4 regions of the Pseudarthrobacter sp. BRE9 genome follow, and region 2 is predicted to be linked to each of the others. Evidence: riboswitches for the same ligand, from Rfam matches in the RefSeq annotation. Region 2 holds a riboswitch; each other region holds the start of a gene.
What was found. Region 2 has a riboswitch for S-adenosylmethionine ahead of Q9R31_RS16940 (cobalamin-independent methionine synthase II family protein). Riboswitches for the same ligand answer to the same signal wherever they lie in the genome.
Positions count from the first base shown of each region.

Region 1: it holds a riboswitch for S-adenosylmethionine, as region 2 does, so the genes downstream of both, Q9R31_RS10655 (DUF1737 domain-containing protein) here and Q9R31_RS16940 (cobalamin-independent methionine synthase II family protein) in region 2, are expected to answer to the same signal.
Region 3: it holds a riboswitch for S-adenosylmethionine, as region 2 does, so the genes downstream of both, Q9R31_RS00940 (aminotransferase class V-fold PLP-dependent enzyme) here and Q9R31_RS16940 (cobalamin-independent methionine synthase II family protein) in region 2, are expected to answer to the same signal.
Region 4: it holds a riboswitch for S-adenosylmethionine, as region 2 does, so the genes downstream of both, Q9R31_RS12815 (bifunctional o-acetylhomoserine/o-acetylserine sulfhydrylase) here and Q9R31_RS16940 (cobalamin-independent methionine synthase II family protein) in region 2, are expected to answer to the same signal.

Region 1 covers NZ_JAUZUY010000004.1:189,801-195,248, reverse strand. The annotation lists gene Q9R31_RS10670 (glutamate--cysteine ligase) at 1-1,095, shown strand, start outside; gene Q9R31_RS10665 (O-succinylhomoserine sulfhydrylase) at 1,216-2,424, opposite strand; gene Q9R31_RS10660 (rhodanese-like domain-containing protein) at 2,425-2,835, opposite strand; gene Q9R31_RS10655 (DUF1737 domain-containing protein) at 2,832-3,107, opposite strand; SAM riboswitch class IV at 3,121-3,236, opposite strand; gene opgC (OpgC domain-containing protein) at 3,463-5,448, shown strand, end outside.
Region 2 covers NZ_JAUZUY010000010.1:95,577-101,024, reverse strand. The annotation lists gene Q9R31_RS16950 (DUF3151 domain-containing protein) at 1-178, shown strand, start outside; gene Q9R31_RS16945 (uracil-DNA glycosylase) at 265-897, opposite strand; gene Q9R31_RS16940 (cobalamin-independent methionine synthase II family protein) at 1,112-2,320, opposite strand; SAM riboswitch class I at 2,334-2,438, opposite strand; gene Q9R31_RS16935 (adenylosuccinate synthase) at 2,731-4,020, shown strand; gene Q9R31_RS16930 (YegP family protein) at 4,212-4,583, shown strand; gene Q9R31_RS16925 (CoA-binding protein) at 4,972-5,448, opposite strand, start outside.
Region 3 covers NZ_JAUZUY010000001.1:205,291-210,738, reverse strand. The annotation lists gene Q9R31_RS00965 (hypothetical protein) at 1-336, opposite strand, end outside; gene Q9R31_RS00960 (CrcB family protein) at 400-810, opposite strand; gene Q9R31_RS00955 (CrcB family protein) at 807-1,208, opposite strand; gene Q9R31_RS00950 (metal-dependent transcriptional regulator) at 1,216-1,929, opposite strand; gene Q9R31_RS00945 (class I SAM-dependent methyltransferase) at 1,975-2,733, opposite strand; gene Q9R31_RS00940 (aminotransferase class V-fold PLP-dependent enzyme) at 2,837-4,255, opposite strand; SAM riboswitch class IV at 4,293-4,406, opposite strand; gene hisN (histidinol-phosphatase) at 4,559-5,371, opposite strand; gene Q9R31_RS00930 (ribosome small subunit-dependent GTPase A) at 5,416-5,448, opposite strand, start outside.
Region 4 covers NZ_JAUZUY010000006.1:92,195-97,642, forward strand. The annotation lists gene Q9R31_RS12815 (bifunctional o-acetylhomoserine/o-acetylserine sulfhydrylase) at 1-910, opposite strand, end outside; SAM riboswitch class IV at 954-1,069, opposite strand; gene Q9R31_RS12820 (VOC family protein) at 1,285-1,923, shown strand; gene Q9R31_RS12825 (DUF222 domain-containing protein) at 2,115-3,905, shown strand; gene Q9R31_RS12830 (CPBP family intramembrane glutamic endopeptidase) at 4,444-5,241, opposite strand; gene Q9R31_RS12835 (DeoR/GlpR family DNA-binding transcription regulator) at 5,311-5,448, opposite strand, start outside.

The sequences.
Region 1 (5,448 bases), on a different contig from region 2:
CACCACGGCGGAAAGCAGGCGGATTACGACGACGAGATGGGCTTGAGTGCCGAGCTGAAGCTTGAGCAGATCGAGACGCAGACCCGGCCTTGCCTGGACTACGGGAGCCTGCTCGAACAGATCCGCGCCGGCCGCGCCCTGGCGGACCAGGCAGCCCGGAAGCATGGTGCCAGGGTGGCGGCGCTGGCCACCTCGCCGTTGGCGTCCACCACCCACACGACGCCGGACCCGCGCTACGCCAGGATGCTGGAACGCTTTGGCCTCACCGCCCAGGAACAGCTGACCTGCGGCTTCCACGTCCACACGTTCATCGAATCGCCCGAAGAGGGCGTGGCGGTCCTGGACCGGATCCGGGACAAGCTGGCAGTGCTCACGGCGCTGAGCGCCAATTCGCCCTTCTGGAACAGCGTTCCCACCGGGTTCGAAAGCTACCGCACCCAGGCCTGGAACCGGTGGCCCACGGCGGGGCCTGGAGGCATCTACGGCACCTACGCTGCCTACCGGCGGGTGGTCACACGGCTGCTGGAAAGCGGCGTCATGCTCGACGAAGGCATGCTGTATTTCGATGCCCGGCTCTCGCGCAACCACCCCACCGTTGAGGTCCGCGTGGCGGATGTGTGCCTTCGTGCCGAGGACGCCGCGCTCATTGCCGTGCTGGTCCGGGCGCTGGTCGAATCCGCCAGCAGGGAATGGCACGACGGCGTGGATCCCGCGCCGGTTCCCACCGTCCTCTTGCGGATGGCGTCCTGGCAGGCCAGCAGCGCCGGACTCAGCAGTGAACTCCTCGATTTCGGCAATTTCCGCCCCGCACCGGCCGCCGACGTGGTCCGCTCGCTGGTGGATTACCTGGCGCCAGTCCTTGCCGAGCAGGGCGAACTGGCGCTGGCACGGCAGGGTGTGGAGGACATCATCGCCCGCGGAACAGGAGCCGCTGAACAACGCCGCGCCCGCGACAAGGCCCTGGCCGGGCCGCCCCCGGAGGACATGGGGTTCGGTGCCGTGGTCCGGCAGGCCGTCCACGTGACGATGAGGGATGCCCTGGATCTTGCGGACGTGGAGGCCACGCCCGAATTACTGCGGGTCCGCCAGTCCTGACGGGCGACGCGCACATCCATTCTCGACGCAAATCCATTCTCGACGCGCACATTCCTCTTCGCAGCCTGTATTTCATGGGCGCCAGGGAATTTGCGCCTCGAAAATGACGAAGCGCGTCGCCTAGATCTGCTTCAGGGCCTGTTCCAGGTCGCGGATCAGGTCGTCAACATCCTCAAGCCCCACGGAAAGCCGCACCACACCGTCAGTGAGGCCGATGGCGGCACGCCCCTCCGGGCCCATGGCGCGGTGCGTGGTGGTGGCGGGGTGCGTGATCAGGGATTTGGAATCGCCCAGGTTGTTGGAGATGTCGATGATACGCAGCCCGTCCAGCAGTGCGAACGCCGCTTCCTTGCCGGAGCGCCCACCGGAGGGGGCGAGCTCAAGCGTGAGGACAGTACCGCCGGCACTCATCTGCCTTGCGGCCAGCCCGTACTGCGGGTGGGACTTGAGCAGCGGATACTTCACCCAACTCACGGCAGGCTGTTCCTCCAGCCACTCCGCGAGCCGCAGCGCGGTAGCTGAGGAATGCTGCACGCGCAGGCTCATGGTCTCCAGGCCCTTGGTCAGGACCCAGGCGTTGAAGGCGGAAAGTGCGGGCCCGGTATGGCGCATCAGCTGCTTCACGGGGCCGTCAATGAACTCCTTGGTGCCCAGGATGGCCCCGCCCATCACGCGGCCCTGCCCGTCGATGTGCTTGGTGCCGGAGTAGACAATGACGTCCGCGCCCAAGTCCCCGCAGCGCTGCAGCAGGGGAGTGGCAAAGACATTGTCGGCCACAACCTTGGCTCCGGCGGCATGCGCCAGCTCGCTGACCGCCGCGATGTCCACGATCTCCTGCATCGGGTTGGACGGGGACTCGAAGAAGACGGCGGCGGTGGGTTTCGAGAGGGCTTCGCGCCACTGGTCCAGGTCCGGGCCATCCACGAAGACCGTTTCCACGCCCCACCGCGGCAGGATCTCGTTGAGGATCACAAAGCACGAACCGAACAGCGAACGGGCGGCCACCACCCGGTCGCCGGCAGCCAGCAAGGCACCCAGCGCGGTGAACACCGCGGACATGCCCGACGCCGTCGCGAAGCACGCTTCGGTGCCTTCCAGCAGCCTGAGCCGCTCCTGGAACGTGGCCACGGACGGGTTGCCGTAGCGGGAGTACACAAAGCGCTCGTCTTCGCCGGTGAAGGCGCGTTCAGCCGCTGCGGCGGATTCGTAGACGAAGCCGGAGTTCAGGAAGACGGCCTCGGACGTTTCCTGGAAGTTGGTGCGGTCCAGGCCGCCGCGGACAGCCTGGGTGTCGGGGTTCCAGCCGGGGGCGTCTTGGTTGAAAGTCACTTAGTTCTTTCCGAGGTTGGTGGGCAGGCCACGGTTCTTCCAGCCATTGACGGTGCGTTCGCCGTAGCGGTCCGGTTCGCCTTCAAAGCCCTCCAGCACGTTGTAGGACGTGAAGCCGGCCTGCGTGGCGGCGGTGGCAGCCGCAACCGAACGGTGGCCCGACCGGCACAGGAACACCAGTTCGGCGGAGGGGTCCTCCGGCGCCTGCTCCCTGAGGTCCTTCAGGAAGTCCGGGTTGGGGATGCCGCCAGGGAAGGTCCACTGGATGAAGAGTGGGTCGTTGTCCGTGGCCCTGGTGTCCGGCATGCCGATGTGGGCCCATTCGCCCTCGGTCCGGACGTCTACCAGGATGGCGCCCTGCTGCAGCTTCTCCCAGGCTTCCTGGGGCGTGAGGTCTCCTGCGTAGCTCATGCGTGGCCCTCGCCGTCGAACTCGCCCTCAAACTCGGCGTCCAGCTCGTCCACCGCAGACGCTACCGCTGCGTCAGCCGAGGCGATCGCGGCCGGAAGGACCAATGCCTGCGCCACAATCACGCTGGTGCCGTTGAAGGTGGCCGCCGGGCTGCCGTGCAGCACATAGCCCTCCGCCAGCGCAGCCGAGATCCGCTCGCAGAATGCGCGGTCGTCCGGGCCCGTAATCAGGCGGTAGGACAATTTTTCGTCAGGGGCAGGTGCGTCAGACACGACGGATCTCCTTCTTTCACGCTTGCAGCTCGAATCGGTCGATATGCCGAGTATTCACCTGAGGCACCCCGCCGCGAAAGGGAGGGTTGCCGACCGGCCAGTCAGGGCTTCACACCGGTACTCATTACTCCCCAAAAACGTAACACCTGCCGCGCCGGGCCGCACCGCCGCCGTCGTCATGTTCCGTAATTGAGCCGTGGTGAAGGAAGGCGCCGCGTCGAAGAAAGGTACGACGGCGGACATCACCGCAGGTGGGCGGCCCGCCACGCGTGGTCAGCGGCCGCCGGGCCGATACAGTTCTTACCGGGGCGCCGTCGGCGCCATCAGGGCAATGAGTACCGGGGGTCTTGTCAGCATGCGGGCAGTCACATCGCACCACCACGCCGCAACCCGCCGGAACCGTCTACGGTCCATCCGCGCGTTTCTGGCCGCGGCCCTCATCGCGCTCCTGGCCCTGGCGGCCGCTGGTCCGGCGCATGCGGCGGAGGCTCCACCGGAGAAGGGAAAGCCCTGGCTGGGTGCGGTGCTCGAGTGGGGCGAGGACACCGCCGCAGGCTTCAGCGGCCGGCTTGGCGCCGGCCCGGCCGTGTTCGGCCACGACATCACCATGCCCTACCGGGATTCGGAACGGAATGACATCGGCGGCTTCCTTCAGCAGGCCGCTGCCGAAGGCACCCACGCCCTGCTCACGGTGAAGCCATCCGTGCCCCTGGCCCAGCTCGGCGCCCCGGAGGCAGAAGCCTTCGCAACACAGGTGCGGGACCTTACCTCCGGGTTCAAGGGGCAGCTGCTGATCCGGTTCGCGCCGGACATGAACGCAAGCTGGGTGGCATGGGGCCAACAGCCTGCCTCGTACCGTCAGGCCTTCCAATCGGTTGCGGCAGCGTTCAAGAAGTACGACGGCGGCCGGGCCGCCATGGTGTGGGCCCCTTACCTGGGCAAGGACTACCCCTTTGACCGCAACCGGGATGCGCCGCAGCCCGGAAGCGAAGGCTTTTCGCTCCTGGACACGAACGGCGACGGGGCCTGGAACGGAAGCGACAGCGCGTACGCCCCGTACTACCCGGGCGACGACGCCGTGGACTGGGTGGCGCTGACTGCCTATCACGATGACACCGCCGGTGGCGCCGCCGTCAACACCCTGCCGCGGCCCGGTGAGCTCCAGGAAATGCTGACGGCCTCGGGCAGCGAAAACTTCTACGGCACCTACTCCGAGGGGCACCGGAAGCCTTTCCTCCTCCAGACCTCGGCTTTCTACAGCCCTGCGTCCGGGGGCGCCTCCGAGGCGGACATCAAGGTGGGGTGGTGGGACCAGGCGGTGGCAACTGCCACTTCCCCCGCATTCGACCGGACGGCCGCGGTGGTCTGGGACGAGCGCACCAGCACCAGGGATACCGGAGTGGCAAGCATCAGCTGGTTGCTCACTGGAAAACCGGATGTTGCCAAAGCGGCCCTGGACAGGCTGAAGGCATCGCCGCTTGTCACCGGCCCCGTCACCGACGTGGGCTCCGCCAGCCCGTACGTCCGGGCCAACACCCTCTCCGGGGTTGCGCCGTGGACTGTTGCTGCGGCCATGGTCATCCTGCTTGTGGCCCTGTGGCAGATTCCCCGCCGGTACAGCGCCGCCACGGGGTGGAGCTACCAGGATCCCTCCACCCGGGATTCCCGCGTGGATCTGCTGCGCGGAATGGCCATCGTCTTCGTGGTGGTGAACCACCTGGGCATGGCCTCGCTGTTCCAGCTGCTCACGCAGGAGGCTGTGGGCTTCGTGTCCGGCGCCGAACTGTTCGTCCTGTTCTCCGGCCTGGTGGTGGGCATGGTCTACGGGCCCAAGGCCAAGGAGGACTTCGGCCGGGTGGTGGACCTGACCACCCGCCGCGCAGGCAAGCTCTACCTGACGGCACTGGCCGTGCTGATCGGCGTCTTCCTCCTGTCCCTGCTCCCGTTCTTCAACACCGAGGCCCTGACCACCTTCGTGGACCAGGGAACCGGCGGCGCCGGGCATACTGGAGCCGGCCGGAGCTACGACCTGTACGCGGGCATGTCATCGCTGTTCCAGTTCCCCGTCCCACCCCAGGTGCTGCCGGCCATCGTGCTGCTGCAGTTCGGGCCCTGGCAGTTCAATGTCATGGGACTCTATGTGGTGCTTTTGCTGGCCAGCCCGCTGATCCTCGCGGCGTTGAACCGCGGCAAGGCCATCTGGGTGCTGGTTGCGACGCTCCTCGTGTACGCAGTCGGGACCGTGACCAGGTTCCGGATCATGCCATCGCAGTTCGAGGATTCCTTCCCGTTGCTGGTGTGGCAGGTGCTGTTCGTGCTCGGGCTGGTTGCGGGTTACTAC
Region 2 (5,448 bases):
CTGGCGCGGCGTGGGACCCATCCCCTGGGAGCATGAGCCGAACCGCGGATTCCTGCGGGCGCTCTACTCCCTGGGCAGGGCGTCCTCGGCCATCGGTGAGGCGGACGAGCCGGAGCGGATCGAGAAGTTCCTGAACGACTCCGACCCCGCAGCGAAGGCAGCCATTGAGGGCAAGTAGAAGCCCCCAGGCTTAAAACGGCCGACGGCGGGCGGTGACTTTCGAATTGGAAGTCACCGCCCGCCGTCGCCTGTTTAAAGCGGTTGCTATGCCTTGTTCGCGATGCCTGTGCGGGCCATGGCGTCTGCATATGCGGCGCGCATGTCCTCCAGGTACTCTTCCTGGCGGGCCGGGGAACCGGCGAAAGCGCGGCCGCTCAGGGAGCGGACCTTGTAGGTCTTCAGGCCACGGCGCCACAGCAGGGGCACCTCGGTCTTCAGCAGCAGGTTGGCCAGGCGGTTGGCTTCGGTGCCGTGCGCCACGATCACCGAAGCGCGGGGGACGAGGGCCAGGAATTTCAGCAGCGGCTTAAGGCCTGCCTGGATCTGGTCCGGAGTGAACTTGCCGTTGGCAACGCCTGGGACGTGCCAGGGGTGGACGTTCCACGGCATGACGAACTCGGGGCGCAGGCCCAGCTTCCACTGGATCCCCAGCATGCGGGTGGCGGCATCCTGGTCCCCGGCCGTGATGAACCCGGACGGATCCGCTTCACCAATGTTGGAGTACAGGCTGATGATGCGGGTCTCCTCCACGTCGTGCATGGGGTCCACGTAGGGCACCACGGTTCCGGACTTGGCCTCCTGCAGGGAATCGCACAGTTCGTTGACGGCGGCAACGCTGGGTTCGTAGCGGCGGCTCATGAGCTGTTCGTGGAATGTTTCGGGTGCCAGGGCTGTCATGAAGTGCTGGTTCTCCTGCGGGGATTGATATTGCTTCCATCGGTGAAAATGGGCGCACGGCGGCGCGGATCATCAACGGTGGTTAGTTGGGGTGGGCCGATTCCTGGTCGGCCTTTGCCAGTTTACCAAGCCCGGGGAAACGAAACGCCGGTCCCCGGGACCCAATAAAAATGGGGCCGGGACCGGCGTCTCGTTTCGACAGAAATGAGGGCGGTTACCAGAGGCGCTTGGAGGCGCGGTGCGCACCCTCACCGAGCGACTCCAGCTTGGCCCAGGCGATCTGCGGGTGCACCCTGCCGCCCAGGCCGCAGTCAGTGGAGGCGATGACGTTCTCCCGGCCCACGACGCCGGCAAAGCGGACAATGCGGTCCGCCACCAGGTCCGGGTGCTCCACCACGTTGGTGGCATGCGAAACCACGCCCGGGATGATCACCTTGCCCTCCGGGAGCTTGGTGTCCTCCCATACCCGCCATTCGTGTTCGTGCCGGACATTCGCCGCCTCGAAGGAATAGGCTCCGGCGTTGACCTGGAGCACCGAGTCGATGATGTCGGCGAACGGTATGTCCGTGGTGTGCGGGCCGTGCCAGGAACCCCAGCAGACGTGGAGTCGGATCTGTTCCTGCGGCAGGTCCCGGAGGGCCCAGTTGGTGGCCTCCACGCGCAGCTGGATGAACTTCAGGTAGTCCGCCAGGGACGGCTCGGGGTTGATCTGGTCCCAGCTTTCGGCCAGGGACGGATCATCGAGCTGCACTGTGAGGCCGGCGTCGATGATCGCCTTGTATTCCTCCCGCATGACGTCGGCGCAGGCGTAGACAAGTTCCTCGTCCGACGTGTAATACTCATTGGCCACCCGGGCGCATGAGCCAGGGGACAGGGACGCTACGAAGCCGTCCGACAGGCCTGCGGCGGCGAGGCCGGATTTCAGGTTCCTGATGTCCGATGCCACCAGGTCGTGGCCCGTGTAGGTCAGCGGCCCGGCGATCTTGGGCTGGGCCACGCTTTTGCGGTGGGTGAGGATGCCCGAGGCGGGATCGTTGTAGGCCTCGTTGAAGGCCTGCCGGTCCCGCCGGTCCGGGAAGGAGGTCAGGACCACGTTGCCGGGCGATGACCGGCGGACCCCGGCCTCGGCCCAGCGGTCCACGCTGGTGGGCTCCAATCCCCCCAGCCGGGCGAAGGAGTAATTCCACCACGCGCCGTAATCCACCGAGCTGGACATCGTGTGCCCGTACTCGCCGTCATTGGGGATGTCGATGCCAAGGTCCTTCTGGCGCTGCACCACGTCCACCACGGAAGCTTCGAGGAGTTCCAGGAATTCCGGGGTGACGCCGCCGGCTTCCTTGGCGGCGTTGGCTGCTATGAGCTCCGCGGTTCGGGGCAATGAGCCGGCGTGGGTCACGCGGATGTGGTCGGTGTTCAGGGACATGCTGGAATCTTCCTTTCCATCGGTCCTGGCAGTAGCACCTTCGGCCGGCAGGTGTCCTGCCGAACCGTGGTTGCTGCGGCGTCATCGAGCCAGGTCTCTCGGCCGCTCCGGATGGTTCACTCTCACCTAAATCGACGTGCGTGGAGCCGTGCAAATCTGTGCCGCTTTATGTCGGCATGGGATGGCAGGTCGGCCGTCTGCATTGCATCAGGACCGCGGCGGGCCCCAACAGTGGACAAAGTGCCTCATCGGCTAAACTTGGGTGGTAAGAGCCCCGGAACTCTTGCTTCGCCGTGCCGCCCCGCGGACCAGCGAAGACCGGTCGATTCGGGGCATTCTCATGAACGGCGCTGCACGGCCCGCCACCAGTGGCAGGACCCGGGCAGCCCGAACGAATGGGGGAGGATCCCATGCCAGCAATTGTGATCGTAGGAGCCCAGTGGGGCGACGAAGGAAAAGGCAAGGCCACCGACCTGCTCGGCGGCCGTGTTGACTACGTCGTCAAGCCCAACGGCGGCAACAACGCCGGGCACACCGTCGTCGTAGGCGGTGAAAAGTACGAACTCAAGCTGCTGCCGGCAGGCATTCTCAGCCCCAACGCTGTTCCCATCATCGGCAACGGCTGCGTGGTGAACCTCGAGGCCCTCTTCCAGGAAATCGACGGGCTCCAGGCCCGCGGCGCCGACACCTCAAAGCTGCGGGTTTCCGCCAACGCCCACCTGGTGGCCCCGTACCACCAGGTGCTGGACAAAGTGACCGAACGCTTCCTGGGCAGCCGCGCCATCGGCACCACCGGCCGCGGCATTGGCCCCGCCTACATGGACAAGGTGGCCCGGCTGGGCATCCGCGTCCAGGACGTCTTTGACGAATCGATCCTCCGCCAGAAGGTTGAAGGCTCGCTGCGCCAGAAGAACGAACTCCTGGTCAAGGTCTACAACCGCCGCAGTGTTGTGGTGGACGAGATCGTGGAGTACTTCCTGTCCTTCGCCGAGCGGCTGCGCCCGCTGGTGATCGACAGCACCCTGGTCCTGAACACCGCGCTGGATGAGGGCAAGGTGGTCCTGATGGAAGGTGGCCAGGCGACGTTCCTGGACGTGGACCATGGCACCTACCCGTTCGTGACCTCCTCCAACCCCACGGCCGGTGGTGCGTCCGTTGGCTCCGGCATCGGCCCCACCCGCATTTCGCGCTCGATCGGCATCATCAAGGCCTACACCACCCGCGTTGGCGCCGGACCGTTCCCCACCGAACTCTTCGACGAAATGGGCGTCTACCTGCAGAAGACCGGCGGCGAATTTGGCGTCAACACCGGCCGCCCGCGCCGCTGCGGCTGGTACGACGCCGTGCTGGCCCGCCACGCGTCCCGCGTCAACGGCTTCACGGACTACTTCGTCACCAAGCTCGACGTGCTCACCGGCATCGAGCAGATCCCCGTCTGCGTGGCTTACGACGTGGACGGTGTCCGGCACGATGAGATGCCCATGACGCAGACCGAGTTCCACCATGCCAAGCCCATCTTCGAGTACTTTGAGGGCTGGACCGAGGACATCACCGGCGCCCGCACTCTGGCGGACCTGCCCGAGAACGCCCGGAACTACGTGCTGGCGCTGGAGAAGCTCTCCGGAACCCGCTTCTCCGCCATTGGCGTGGGCCCGGACCGGGACCAGACCATCGTGGTGAACGACCTCATCAACGACTGACACGCCCACCCAGGGCAGAATTACGACGACGGCAGGCCACCTTTGCAGGTGGCCTGCCGTTTGTGCGTCATGGGCTGTTCCTGCCCAGGGTGGAAAGCAATTTACACAGGCTTAACGCGGGTGGCCTTGTGGGGCTGCAGGCGCACCGGTGAAACTCGGTAGTACCCCCTGGTGCCCAAGGAAGGACCGTCATGGCCGGAAAATTCGAAGCATTCATAGACGCTGATTCGTTCTTCCGGTTCCGGCTCCTGGCCCCGGATGGCGCTGTTGTGGCGGTCTCCGGGCCGTACCAGGACAAGCAGGCCCTCGCGGCCGGAATCGCTGCAGTGCGTGAATGCGCCGGCACCGGCCTGGTCACCGACCTCTGTCCCGCCGGGGCCGCAGCCCGTCCCGCAGCCGTGCCCGTTGCCCCTGCCGCCGCCCTTCCAGCAGAGCCGCCCTCCGCCGTCGTACCTGTTTGCGGCGACGAGCGCGTGCCCGCCCGGCTGCACTCCTTCGCGCTGGCGAAGGCACCCCGCCGGCAGTCGACGCCGCCCCGGTGGACCAGGACTGTTGCCCGCTGATTGCCGCTGAAAGGCGTTTCCAAAAAAGTTTTTGAAAACGCGTAACCCTGTGGGGGTGCCCAGCGATTACCCCTATGAAGTGCCGGTCTGGAACCTGTCCCCCATCATGTTCCAGACCGGCTCTTTTGTCTTTCCGCCCGGTCGGCTGCGCACGCCGGACCCGGCCACGGCCCGTCTCCCGGGCGCCGTGGCGGTTCAGGCAGCGGTAGTTACTCGAGGGTAAGCAGGGCTCCCGGAAACAGTGCCATGGAGCAACTGCGGGCCTGTCCGGGTACACCAGCCCGCCGGCCTGCCTTGGTCCGGGGATGCACGTCGCCCCTACAGGTTCAGGGAAGTGCCCGGCCGGAACGGGTAAGGCTGGAGCGTCGGGCGGAGCAGGCGGAAACAGTCAGGACAGGACTTGCCGTTTGGAGGAAATCACCCCGGTGTCGAACCCGGCCAGGTGGAGGCCGCCGTGGAAACGGGCGTGCTCGATCTTCACGCAGCGGTCCATCACCACATTGAGCCCGGCAGCTTCCGCGCCTGCGGCCACGCCCTCATGCCAGGACCCCAACTGCAGCCAGAGCGTCTTGGCGCCCGCGGCCACTGCTTCGTCCAGGACGCCCGGAAGATCATCATGCTTGCGGAACACGTCCACGATGTCGGGGCTTTCCGGCAGGTCCGCCAGCGAGGCGTAGGTGGGCTGGCCCAGGATTTCCTTGACCACCGGGTTGACGAAGTACACCTTGTACCGGGTGGAGGACAGCAGGTAGGTGGCCACAAAGTAGCTGGCCCGCGACGGTTTGTCCGAAGCTCCAACAATGGCAATCGACTTCGCCTGCCGGAGCAGGGCCAGCCGTTCCGGTGCTGACGGGCCGGACCAGGT
Region 3 (5,448 bases), on a different contig from region 2:
GAAACGCGTCCCGACGTCGTCGTACTCGCTGCGGATGGCGCCGGGGCGGACGGCCGGAACGTCGGACGGCGCGTGGTGGCTGCACACCACGTACGTGAAGTCCGGCCACCATTTCTTGGGCCTGGCCGCCTCCTCATAACCGCAGACCGCGCATTCCAGGTGCACCCACACGGGCCGCTTGCCCGTCCGGTTGGCACGCGACTGCACCAGCCAGGGCGGAGGATTGTCCAGGATGGCGCGGAGTTCGGCTTCCGTCATCCACTTCGGCAGGCCGTGGCGCTGCGCCATTTCAAGGGGAACATCAAGGGTTATTGCGGCGTCGCGTCTGCTGATCATCACCTTCCACCATACGGGAGGCCGCCAAATCGCCGGCGGTCAGGTCCGCCGGAACAGGCGACCCTAGGCGGCCAGCGCAATCCCTGCGGCCGCGGCAGCGAAGCCAAGGCCCAGGTTGACTGCCACGTTCAGGGCCGCGGAACCGAACCGTGCTTCACTGAGCAAACGGATGGTGGCGGTGGTCCAGGAACTGAAGGTGGTCAGTCCGCCGGCCAGCCCGGTGGCCAAACCCGCCTGCCATTCCGCGCCCAGCCCCAGCCTGCCGGTCAGGCCGTGGGCCAGGCCGATAATGAAGCACCCTGCGACGTTGACCACCAGCGTGGCCCAGGGCCAGTGCAGAGCCGAACGTCCGCCAGCGTGGCCATCCGCACGGACGCTGCGGATGCTGCTGTGGTGTGCAAACCAGCTGTCGATCCCGAACCGCAGGAGCGCGCCGGCCACGCCAAAGACTCCCACCAGGGCTGCCGTGGTCATTGCAGTCCAAGGTTCCGGGCGATGAGCCTGCCGGAGCGCCAGCCCAGGCCGGCAGCCGCAAGACCGAGAGCCAGTGACAACCCCAGATAGGCGAGCCAGACCGGGTGCGCACCTGCGCGTGCCAACTGGTCGGAGGCGAAGATGACTGCGGAAAAGGTGGTGAAGGAGCCCAGCAGCCCCGGCCCGATGCCGGCGCGCAGCCAGAATGCCGTATGCGGGCGGGCCATCCAGACGGTGGTCAGCGCAGCGAGGGCGAAGCTGCCGGTGATGTTGATCCCCAGCGTGGCCCACGGGATCGATTCGGGCACGTCCGGGAAAGCGAGCCCCAGCCCATAGCGCAGCTCACTGCCGATCAGCCCGCCCGCGGCGACAGCCAGCCAGGCACGGCCCGTGGGCATCGCCACGTCAGAGTCCGTCCAGGGTGCAGCCGGGGTGCGGGGCGTCGCTGGAGACCCACAGCGCGGAGGCGATTTCGTCAGCGAGGTCGAACTCGCGGGCGCCGCCCGGACCGCCGATCCGCACCACCAGGGCGCCCCCGAAGGGCCGGCGTCCCACCACCTCAACATCGGCATCCAGGTCGATGTCCTGGGCGGCAAGGTAGCGCAGCAGCTCAGGATTGTCATCGCTGATCCGGGTGATCCTGCCGGCATGTCCGTCGTCCAGTTCGGCGAGAAGGTGTGCCCGCGGCATCAGCACCTGTCCGTCCGCTGTGGGAATGGGATCCCCGTGCGGGTCACGCTTAGGGTCCCCCAGCCTGGCGGCGACGCGTTCAATGAAAGTGTCCGACACTGCGTGTTCGAGCTGTTCAGCCTCATCATGGACTTCGTCCCAGCTGTAGCCGAGCCGCTGGACAAGGTACGTCTCGATCAGCCGGTGGCGCCGGACCATGGACAGGGCCAGCCGCAGGCCGGCCTCGGTCAGCGTGACGGCGCTGTAGGGCTTGTGGTCCACCAGGCCCTGGTCCTTGAGCTTGCGGACCATTTCCGAAACCGAGGAATTGGCCACCCCCAGCCGCTGTGCAAGCTGGGAGGACGTGATGGGCTTGTCCTGCCATTCCGTGAACGAATAAATGACCTTGACGTAATCCTCGATCGAGGAGGAGGGCGCGCTGGTCTTCACACGCCCAAGCCTACCGGCTCTGCGGGCGCCGTATGGGAAGCGCGTTCATGCCTTGACGGCCCGCCAGGCCAAGGTCAGGTAGGGAAGGTCGATTTCCTGGTCAGGGGTGTAGGCCAGGTGTTCGTGCAGGTACCAGTCCAGGTTGGCCAGGACCTTCGCCCGCGTTGACTCGCCGGCCCGCAGGTAGTAGCTGCGGGATTTGGTAAGTTCCATCAGGTCCGTGGTGCGCACTTTGTCTTGCCAGTGGGTGACATGCCCTTCGAGCCCTTGGAATTCAGGTCCGACGACGGGTTTGTGGCCCGGCCGGTACACGTCGCCTGCGTGCATGATCCGGGAGAGCCGGTGCACCCAGGGAACGGAAGTGTCCAGCTGGTTCCACACCAGGCCCAGGGTTCCGTGCGGGCGCAGGACGCGGGCCAGTTCGGTGCTTGCCGCCAGGGCGTCGCACCAGTGCCACGCCTGGGCAACGGTGGCGACGTCGAAGCCGGCGTCGGGCAGGCCTGTCACCTCGGCAGTCCCCGGCACTGCCGTGGCAGCCGGGTAGTGTTCCGTGAGCTGGGCGAGCATGTCCGCGGAGGGGTCCACAGCGGTGACCTCGAGCCCCATCTCCAGCAGCAACGCGGTGAACTTTCCGGTACCTGCGCCCACGTCGAGGGCATCCCGGGCATTGGCCGGCACCAGCCACCGGGCTGACTCTTCGGGGTAGCCGGGCCGGACGCGCTGGTAGTGCCGGCCGCCGTCCTGGAAGCTCTGCCCGAGCTCCCTGCGCCGTCCGTGATCAAGCTTGGGGCCACCCCGGATCACGCGTGGCCTCCTTCAGTCAACATCCTGCGGTACCTTTCGAATTTACCGCATCCACCCTGGCCGAAGGATCCATGGCTGAACCAGCCCCTGGCCGGTCAGGTGGTCAGTCGTCGATGCAGGGCGCTGCGCCGGCCGTACCGGGCGTGTTGGGCGCCCAGTGCGGGTAGGTGCGGGAGTCGTTGGCAGGAACCCAGCGGCCCGCGTCCACCACGTAGTCCCAGCCCAGCCCGCTGCTCCGCAGGGCGCGGATGCCGGCCAGCAGGCGTTCGGCATCCTCCAGGCGTGAACCGACGCCGAAGCTGGCGCGGAGGGAACCGGAGGGCAGGCCCAGTCGCTTGAGCAGGGGATGGGCGCAGAAGCGCCCGTCGCGCAGGCCCACGCCATGCTCTGCGGAGAGGTATGCCGCCACCAGTCCTGCGTCGTATCCCTCGACGGAGAAGTTGACCACCCCGATGGTGTCCGTTTCGGGGTTGGTGTCCTTGAAGATCTGGTGGACGGTGACGCCGTCGATCTCCTGCAGGCCATCCACCAGGAAGGAACGGATGGCGGACTCGTGGGCGTGCCAGCGTTCCGGGTCCAGTCCGGCAATGACCTGGGTGGCGCGGGCCAGGGTGGCGGCTCCCAGGACGTTCGGCGAGCCCCCCTCATGGCGGGCCGGGCCGGTGGCCCAGCTGACGCCGTCGAGCCTGGCTTCCTTGACCGCACCGCCGCCGGCGAGGTGCGGGACGCCCGCGTCCAGCCAGTCCGGTCGCCCCACTAGGACGCCGGCACCGAAGGGCGCGTACAGCTTGTGGCCGGAGAAGGCGAGATAGTCGACGCCGTCGGCGCTGATGTCCACGCGGCGGTGCGGGGCGAGCTGGGCGGCATCCACCACGATCCGTGCGCCATGTTCATGGGCCAGCGCGGCCAGGGCCCGGATGGGCAGGATCTCGCCGGTGACGTTGGAGGCACCCGTGACCGCGAGCAGGCTGACACCGCCCTGTGCAAGTTCGGCCCGAAGAGCCTCGAGGGTGCCGGTGATGGTGTCGGCGGCGACGATGCTGCGGTGCGGGACGCCCTGCCACGGCAGCAGGTTGGCATGGTGTTCGATGTCCAGGTAGAGCACTTCGCCGTCGTGGCGGCCATCGGTTACCGGCAGGCAACCGGCCAGCAGGTTCAGGGAATCCGTGGTGTTGCGGGTGAAGATGACCGAATCATCCGCGCGGCCGCCCACGAAGTCCCTGACGATGCTGCGCGCGTTCTCGTACACCGAGGTGCTGATCTGGGAGGCGTACCCTGCTCCGCGGTGGACGCTCGCGTAGTAGGGGAGGATCTCGTTCAGGTAGGCGGAGACCACGGACAGCGCTGGGGCGGAGGCGCCGTAATCGAGGTTGGCGTACCGCACGTGGCCGCCCGAAATCAGGGGTGCCTGGATTTCGGCGCCGGTGACGGCAGCGAGCGGACGGCCGGCAGCGGCACGGCGTTCGTCGGGAACAGCAGCTTCGGCAATAACGGGCTTGGGGGAGACGGTGGCAGTTGTCACAGAGACCTCACTTGATGACAGGACTCCGCCATGGGGGAATCCGCGCTTGCCGCATCCGCTCCGGACCGGCCTGGTCGTCACCCGGGGCACCCCACCGCGAATGGAGGGTTGCCGGCCAGCAAACCGGGGTTTTGCGCTGGCACTCGTGACCTGCCTAAAAGCGTAGGACATGGGGCGGCCAGGATTGAAGCCGCGGCGATTATTAAGTGCTTTGTTACGCGGCGCCGAATAAACGACGCCGGACACCTCCACAGGAGGGTGTCCGGCGTCGCATTATTCGATTTTTCCTGGAAGGCGCGTCAGTTACAGCAGATCATCCAGGTACGGGTTGAGGCGGTGAAGAACCTCCGAATGCAGGATTGAGTTCGTGGCCAGGGCGTTTCCGCCGAACGGGCCGTCCTCTCCTTCCAGCGAGGTGAACCGGCCGCCGGCCTCCACGACGATTGGCACCAGGGCAGCCATGTCGTAGAGATTGAGCTCCGGTTCGCAGGCAATGTCCACCGAACCCTCGGCCACCATGCAGTACGACCAGAAATCGCCGTACGCCCGGGTCCGCCACACGTCCTCGGTCAGTCCCAGGAACTCGTCCAGGTTTCCGCGTTCCTTCCACCCGCCCAGGCTGGAGTAGGAGAGGGAGGCATCGGACAGCTTTGCCACGTTGGAGACGCGGAGCCGGGTGGCGGCGGCCAGGGACCTGCCCATGTAGGCTCCCATGCCTTTCGCCGCCCACCAGCGCTTGCCAAGGGCCGGGGCGCTGACCACGCCCACCACGGGCTCACCCTCGTCCACGAGGGCGATCAGGGTGGCCCATACCGGGACGCCGCGGACAAAGTTCTTGGTCCCGTCGATGGGATCGATGATCCAGCGCCGCGAACCGTGGCCGGTGCTGCCGAATTCCTCGCCCAGGACGGCATCGCGGGGGCGCGAACGGGAGAGCTGGCCGCGGATGGCTTCCTCGGCGGCCTTGTCCGCGTCGGTGACCGGCGTCAGGTCCGGCTTGGTCTCAACGTGGAGGTCCAGGGCCTTGAAGCGGCTCATGGTCTGGTCATCCACGGAGTCGGCCAGGACATGGGCCAGGCGCAGGTCATCGTTGTAGCTCGAAGCGGGTTGGATCATGGTTCCAAACTACCGTCTGCGGACGGTTCTGCCGGGAGAACGCGTCAGTTGACGCTGCCGAGCTCCTTGGTTTCCTG
Region 4 (5,448 bases), on a different contig from region 2:
CCACGCGCAGGCTCAGCGTTTCCAGTCCCTGGGAGATCAAGAACGCGTTGAAGGGGGACACGGCTGAGCCGAGGTCGCGCAGCAGCTGGACGCGGGCTTTGAGGATGTAGGAGAGGTTGGCGCCCAGCGCACCATCGGCACCAAGGTCGCGGGCATAGACCAGGCCGTTGTACGTGGGGTCCGGGGTGTTGAAGCCGGGGAACTTTTCCGGGTCTTTACCGAAGTCGAATTTGCCGGAGTCCACGATGACGCCGGCGATGGCCGCACCGTGGCCGCCCAGGTATTTGGTGGCCGAGTGGATCACAATGTCAGCGCCCCACTCCAACGGGCGGATCAGGTAGGGAGTGGACAGGGTGTTGTCCACGATCAGTGGCACGCCTGCCCGGTGGGCCACCTCGGAGATCCCCTCAATATCCAGGACGTCCTGGCGGGGATTGGACACCACTTCACCGAAGAAGAGCTTGGTGTTCGGCTGGACGGCGTTGCGCCACTGGTCCAGGTTGTCGGGATCGTCCACGAAGGTGACCGATATGCCGAACTTCTTCAGTGTGTGCGCGAAGAGGTTGTAGGTTCCGCCGTAAAGGCTGGGGCTGGCCACAATGTGGTCCCCGGCCTCCGCAATGTTCAGGACCGCGAAGGTCTCGGCGGCCTGCCCGGAGCTCAGCAACAGTGCGGCCAGGCCTCCCTCAAGGCTGGCGATCCGCTGTTCGACCGCGTCCTGGGTCGGGTTGCCGATCCTGGTGTAGATCGGCGCAAGTTCGGCCAGGGCAAAACGGTTGGCTGCGCTTTCGGCGCTGGGGAACACGAAGGACGTGGTCTGGTAAATCGGCAGTGCACGGGCTCCTGTGGCACTGTCCACTTCCTGGCCTGCATGGATCTGGCGGGTTTCGAAGGACCATCCGTTGGACATCCAAATCTCCTTTGACATGGGCCCGGCATGCGTGGAGCAGTACGGGCCGCGCTTGCTTTCCGGCTCTTGCCGGACAGCCAGGTCCTCACCCGGGGCACCCCACCGCGGATGGAGGGTTGCCGGCCAGCGAGCCGGGGCTTGACGCTGGCGCTCATGACCTGCGCCCAGTCTAGGAACCGGTGCTCACCTCGGACAGCATTGTGACGAACAAGGTCTTCCAGCGCCTTCGGGGTGCCACGGGTGGCCGCCCGACGCTCATCCGGGGCCGCCGCTGCCGTCCCCATTGCGTGCGTTTCCAGCCCTTTTTACGGGCCAGGTTTCCAGTAAGGGTACCCTTAGCTGAGAGCCGGATCACAAAGTGCCAAGATGTTGCCATGCGCATGGATCACGTCTCTTACGCCTGTGAAACTGATGGCCTCGCGGCCACTACCGAACGTATTTCATCTGCCCTCGGCGTTGAGGCAGTGAAGGGCGGGGTCCACCCCCGGTTCGGAACCCGGAATATGATCATCCCGCTCGCCGGGCACAAGTACTTGGAAGTCGTGGAGGTCCTGGACCACCCGGCATCGGACAAGGCACCGTTCGGACAGGCCGTGCGTGCCCGTTCCGCAGCCGGTGGGGGTTGGATGGGCTGGTGCGTCGAAGTGGACGACCTCGCCCCCTTCGAGGCACGCCTTGGCCGCGCTGCCGTGAACGGCAACCGCAAGTTCCCGGACGGCCGGGAACTGGTCTGGAAGCAAATTGGCATCCTTGGCCTTATCGCCGATCCCCAGGTTCCGTACATGCTCAAATGGGAAGGTGACCCGTCGCTGCACCCGTCCAACGCCTACCCCAGCAACCTTAAGATGAGCTGCCTGACCATCGCCGGCTCCGCCTCGCGCGTGACCGAGTGGCTGGGTGAGCCGGTGGAGAAGCCGCTTGAGGACGTTGCGGTTGAATGGGTCGCCCCGCACGGAACACCGGGCATCCTGTCGGTCACGTTCGAAACCGCCAACGGAGCCGTCACCATCTGACGCTCCTCCCCTTTTCCCGGCACGTCCGGGAGTTGGGTTCGCCGGGCCGGTGCCCGGACCTGCTTCGGCCGCCATCAGGTGGTGACAACGGCGTCACCACCTGATGGCGGCCGAATTCTTTTAACTGACTCCTTCCGCGGCCGGGGTTCTGCAAAACTTTGATTGTCAGTGCCTCGTTGGATGATGTTTCCATGGGAATCAGCAGCGGTGTTGGTGTGGCTTTGGAGGGGGTTCATGCCTCCGTTGCCGCCCTCGATTCGCTTGCTGCTGAGGATACTTTCATGGCTGCCGGCGTTGGTGTTGGGGCTGATGTGGATGTGTTGCAGCGGCGGTATGAACTCCGGTTGACCCGGCTGGAAGTCTCGTCCCGTTTGAGGGCACAGCTGGCGGCCGTGGAAGCCCAGGACGCTGCCGAGTGCGTCGGGTTCCAGCAGGCACTGCTTGCTCCGGACGCGCCCGTACACGAGGGGACGTTCGCGGAGCTGTCAGTGGTGGAGGAAATCGCCGGGGTCCTGACCATCAGCTCAGCTGCTGCCGGGTCGTTCGTGGAGCAGTCCCGGCGGGTGTGCGCCCTGCCGCAGGTCCTGGAGGCTTTGGCCGCCGGGGACCTGTCCTGGCAGCACGCCCGGATTGTTGCCGACGAAACCGAAGGCCTCACCCCGGACGGTGCCGCCGCGTTAGTAGCCCACTTTTTCGACCCGGATGCCCCCAACCCGGCCCGCGGCGCCGCCCCCGGTGAACTCGTTCCCTCCCGGTTCCGCACCAAGGTCCGCGGCTGGCGGGAACGCCACCACCCCGAAACACTGGGAAAGCGCCACGCCAAAGGCGTCGTGGACCGGCGGATGGAATACACCCCGGACCGCGACGGCATGGCCTGGATCTCCCTCCACCTCCCCGGCGACACCGCCTGCGCCATCTGGAACCGCACCACCGCCACCGCCCGCGGCCTCCAAGGCCCCGATGAGCCCCGCACCCTCACCCAACTCCGCCCCGACATCGCAGCATCACTCCTCCTCGGAACCGGAACGTCTGCGCGTGAGGCCGCTGCGGGTGGGGCGGCCGGGACGACTGGTGATGCTGCGGGAACGGGTGCAGGCAGCGTTTCCGGTACCGGGAGCGCTGCGTGGAGCAATAGTGATATTGGACGAGTCCCCACCCCGCGTGCCGACGTGCTGGTCATGGTCCCGGTCTTCTCCCTCCTCGGCATCACGGACGAACCCGCAGAACTGGACGGTCACGGCCCGATCCCGGCGTCGATGGCCCGCAAACTCGTCGCGGACGGGGCGGAGTCGTTCTACCGGGTCCTGGTCGACCCCCGCGACGGCGCCCCGTTGGAGATTGGCCGCAAACGCTACCGGCTCCCCGAGACCATCAAGCAATGGATCCGGATGCGGGACGGAAAATGCACCTTCCCCGGCTGCAACAACCACACCTCCGACAACGAAACCGACCACCTCACCGCCTGGGACCACGGCGGCACCACAGGCGCCGGCAACCTCGGACAACTCTGCCCCAAACACCACCGGCTCAAACACGCCAGGCCATGGATACCCGATAAGGCAACGGAAAACGGACCGCCCGGCTGGACTTCCCCGACCGGCCGCCACTACAAACCAGAACATCACGACCCCGAACCAACCCACTGGCCCCCGGGCATTTTGCCGTCGAATCTATCCACCGTTGCACCGGAGGCGACTGCCGCACCAAATGTCACAGCGCCATCGGTTGCCGCAGTCTCAGGGCATGCCGGAGGGCGGAATGTCGCAGGACCAGCGGAGGATTTACCCTGCCAACCGCTACTTGCTGAGGCGCCAATGTGGCTGCTGGAGGCACCTGAACATGAGGAACCTGACGGCGAGAACCTGCTGGAGACGGATGATCTTTGTGCTACCGATGCCCTATGGGACGACTTTTACGCGATGCCCTTTGTGTTGCCGCCTGACCCGCAGGCGGACTGGCAGTTGCTGCTGTCGCTGATGTGACAGCATCAATCCGACGCTGGCTCAGGCCTTAGTGCGGGATGGCTCGGTCAGGCGACGGCCCCTGGCCTAGGAAGGGGTCACTGGAAAATCAAGGGCCGCCCAGCAGGCCGCAACCAAACGCTCCTTCGGCTGTTAGCACGACGATGAACGCCCTGGCTTCACCCGAAGGAGGTTCTGCAAGGATCGCGGCTCCACCCGCTGTCGTGCCTTGTTGGCTCATTCCGCTCAAATCGCGGTGCGCAATCGCTGGAGTCGGACCACAGTCATAGTCACGGCCGGCGAACTGCACTCGTGAAGGAATTTCCCTGGGCCAGAGAGCCCAGTCCGATGTTTGCTGATGGACGCTCCATAACCGCCCAAGAACCAGAAGTCCGGCCAGCACCGTAGCCGCCAGCAGCGACCATAGTGTCAACCGCGACCCCAGCCTCATGGTGCACACGATCCATGAAAGCGATCTGATGGTCAACAGGCAATCAGCGTGAACAGGTCGCTTCGAAGCCAGCCGATTCCCACCCCCGGCTGATGTCCCGGACCGGCCCTAGCCCAGCCCCACGGCTTTGCCGAACAGGCTGAATCCGACGAAGGCCACGATGTCCAGCAGGGCGTGGGCGATGACCAGTGGCATGACCCGGCGGGTTCGGGTGTACAGCCAGGCGAACACCACGCCCATCACCGCATTGCCAATGAAGGGACCGAAGCCCTGGTACAGGTGGTAGCTGCCGCGCAGCACAGAGCTCGCCGCAATGGCCAGCGGCGTGCTCCAGCCGAACTTGCCAAAGCGGTCCAGGAGATAGCCCACCACAATGACTTCCTCAAGCACGGCGTGCCGGATGGCGGACAGGATGAGGACAGGCACGGTCCACCAATAAGCATCCAGGGCACTGGGGATAATGGCGGTGGTGATTCCGAGGGCCCGGCCGGCCGCATAAAGCCCCAGCGAGGGTATGCCGATCAGCGCAGCCAGTCCGATGCCCTGCAGCAGGTCCTTGCCGGGCCGGGCGAAATTGAATCCGAGTTTCTGGAATGCAGAGCGGGAGTTGCCGGCGTCACCCGGTCCTGCCTGGCGCTGGTCCGTCAGGAAGCGTTGGTCCGTCAGGAAGTACAGAACCAGCAGCACCGGCACCAGGGCAAAGATAATGTCCAGCAGCTGATAGGTGAGGTCGAAGTATTCGCGGGTGCTCTGTGAGCGGTTGAGGGTGGACGTGCCCTCGGCCAGCGGGGCGCGGGTCATCTTGTCCAGCAGTTGCACCACGGAGTAGACAGCCGACTGGCCCAGGGACAGGCCCAGGACGATCCAGACTTCGAGCCGCAGTCGACGGCGGGAGGGAACCAGCATGTTCCCATCTTGCCCTCAGTTTCTGGATCCGGGCTGATGGAACTGCCGAACGACTGGACTCCCCGGAAATCAGGCGGGCGCCACAATCACTTCCGTGCCGTTGGCCTCAAAGGCAGCCTTGTCGCGGGGCGAGATGCCGGCATCGGTAATCAGCCGGGTGAAGTTGTAGCCGTCCATGGTGGCGAAGGCCCGCACGCCCACCTTGGA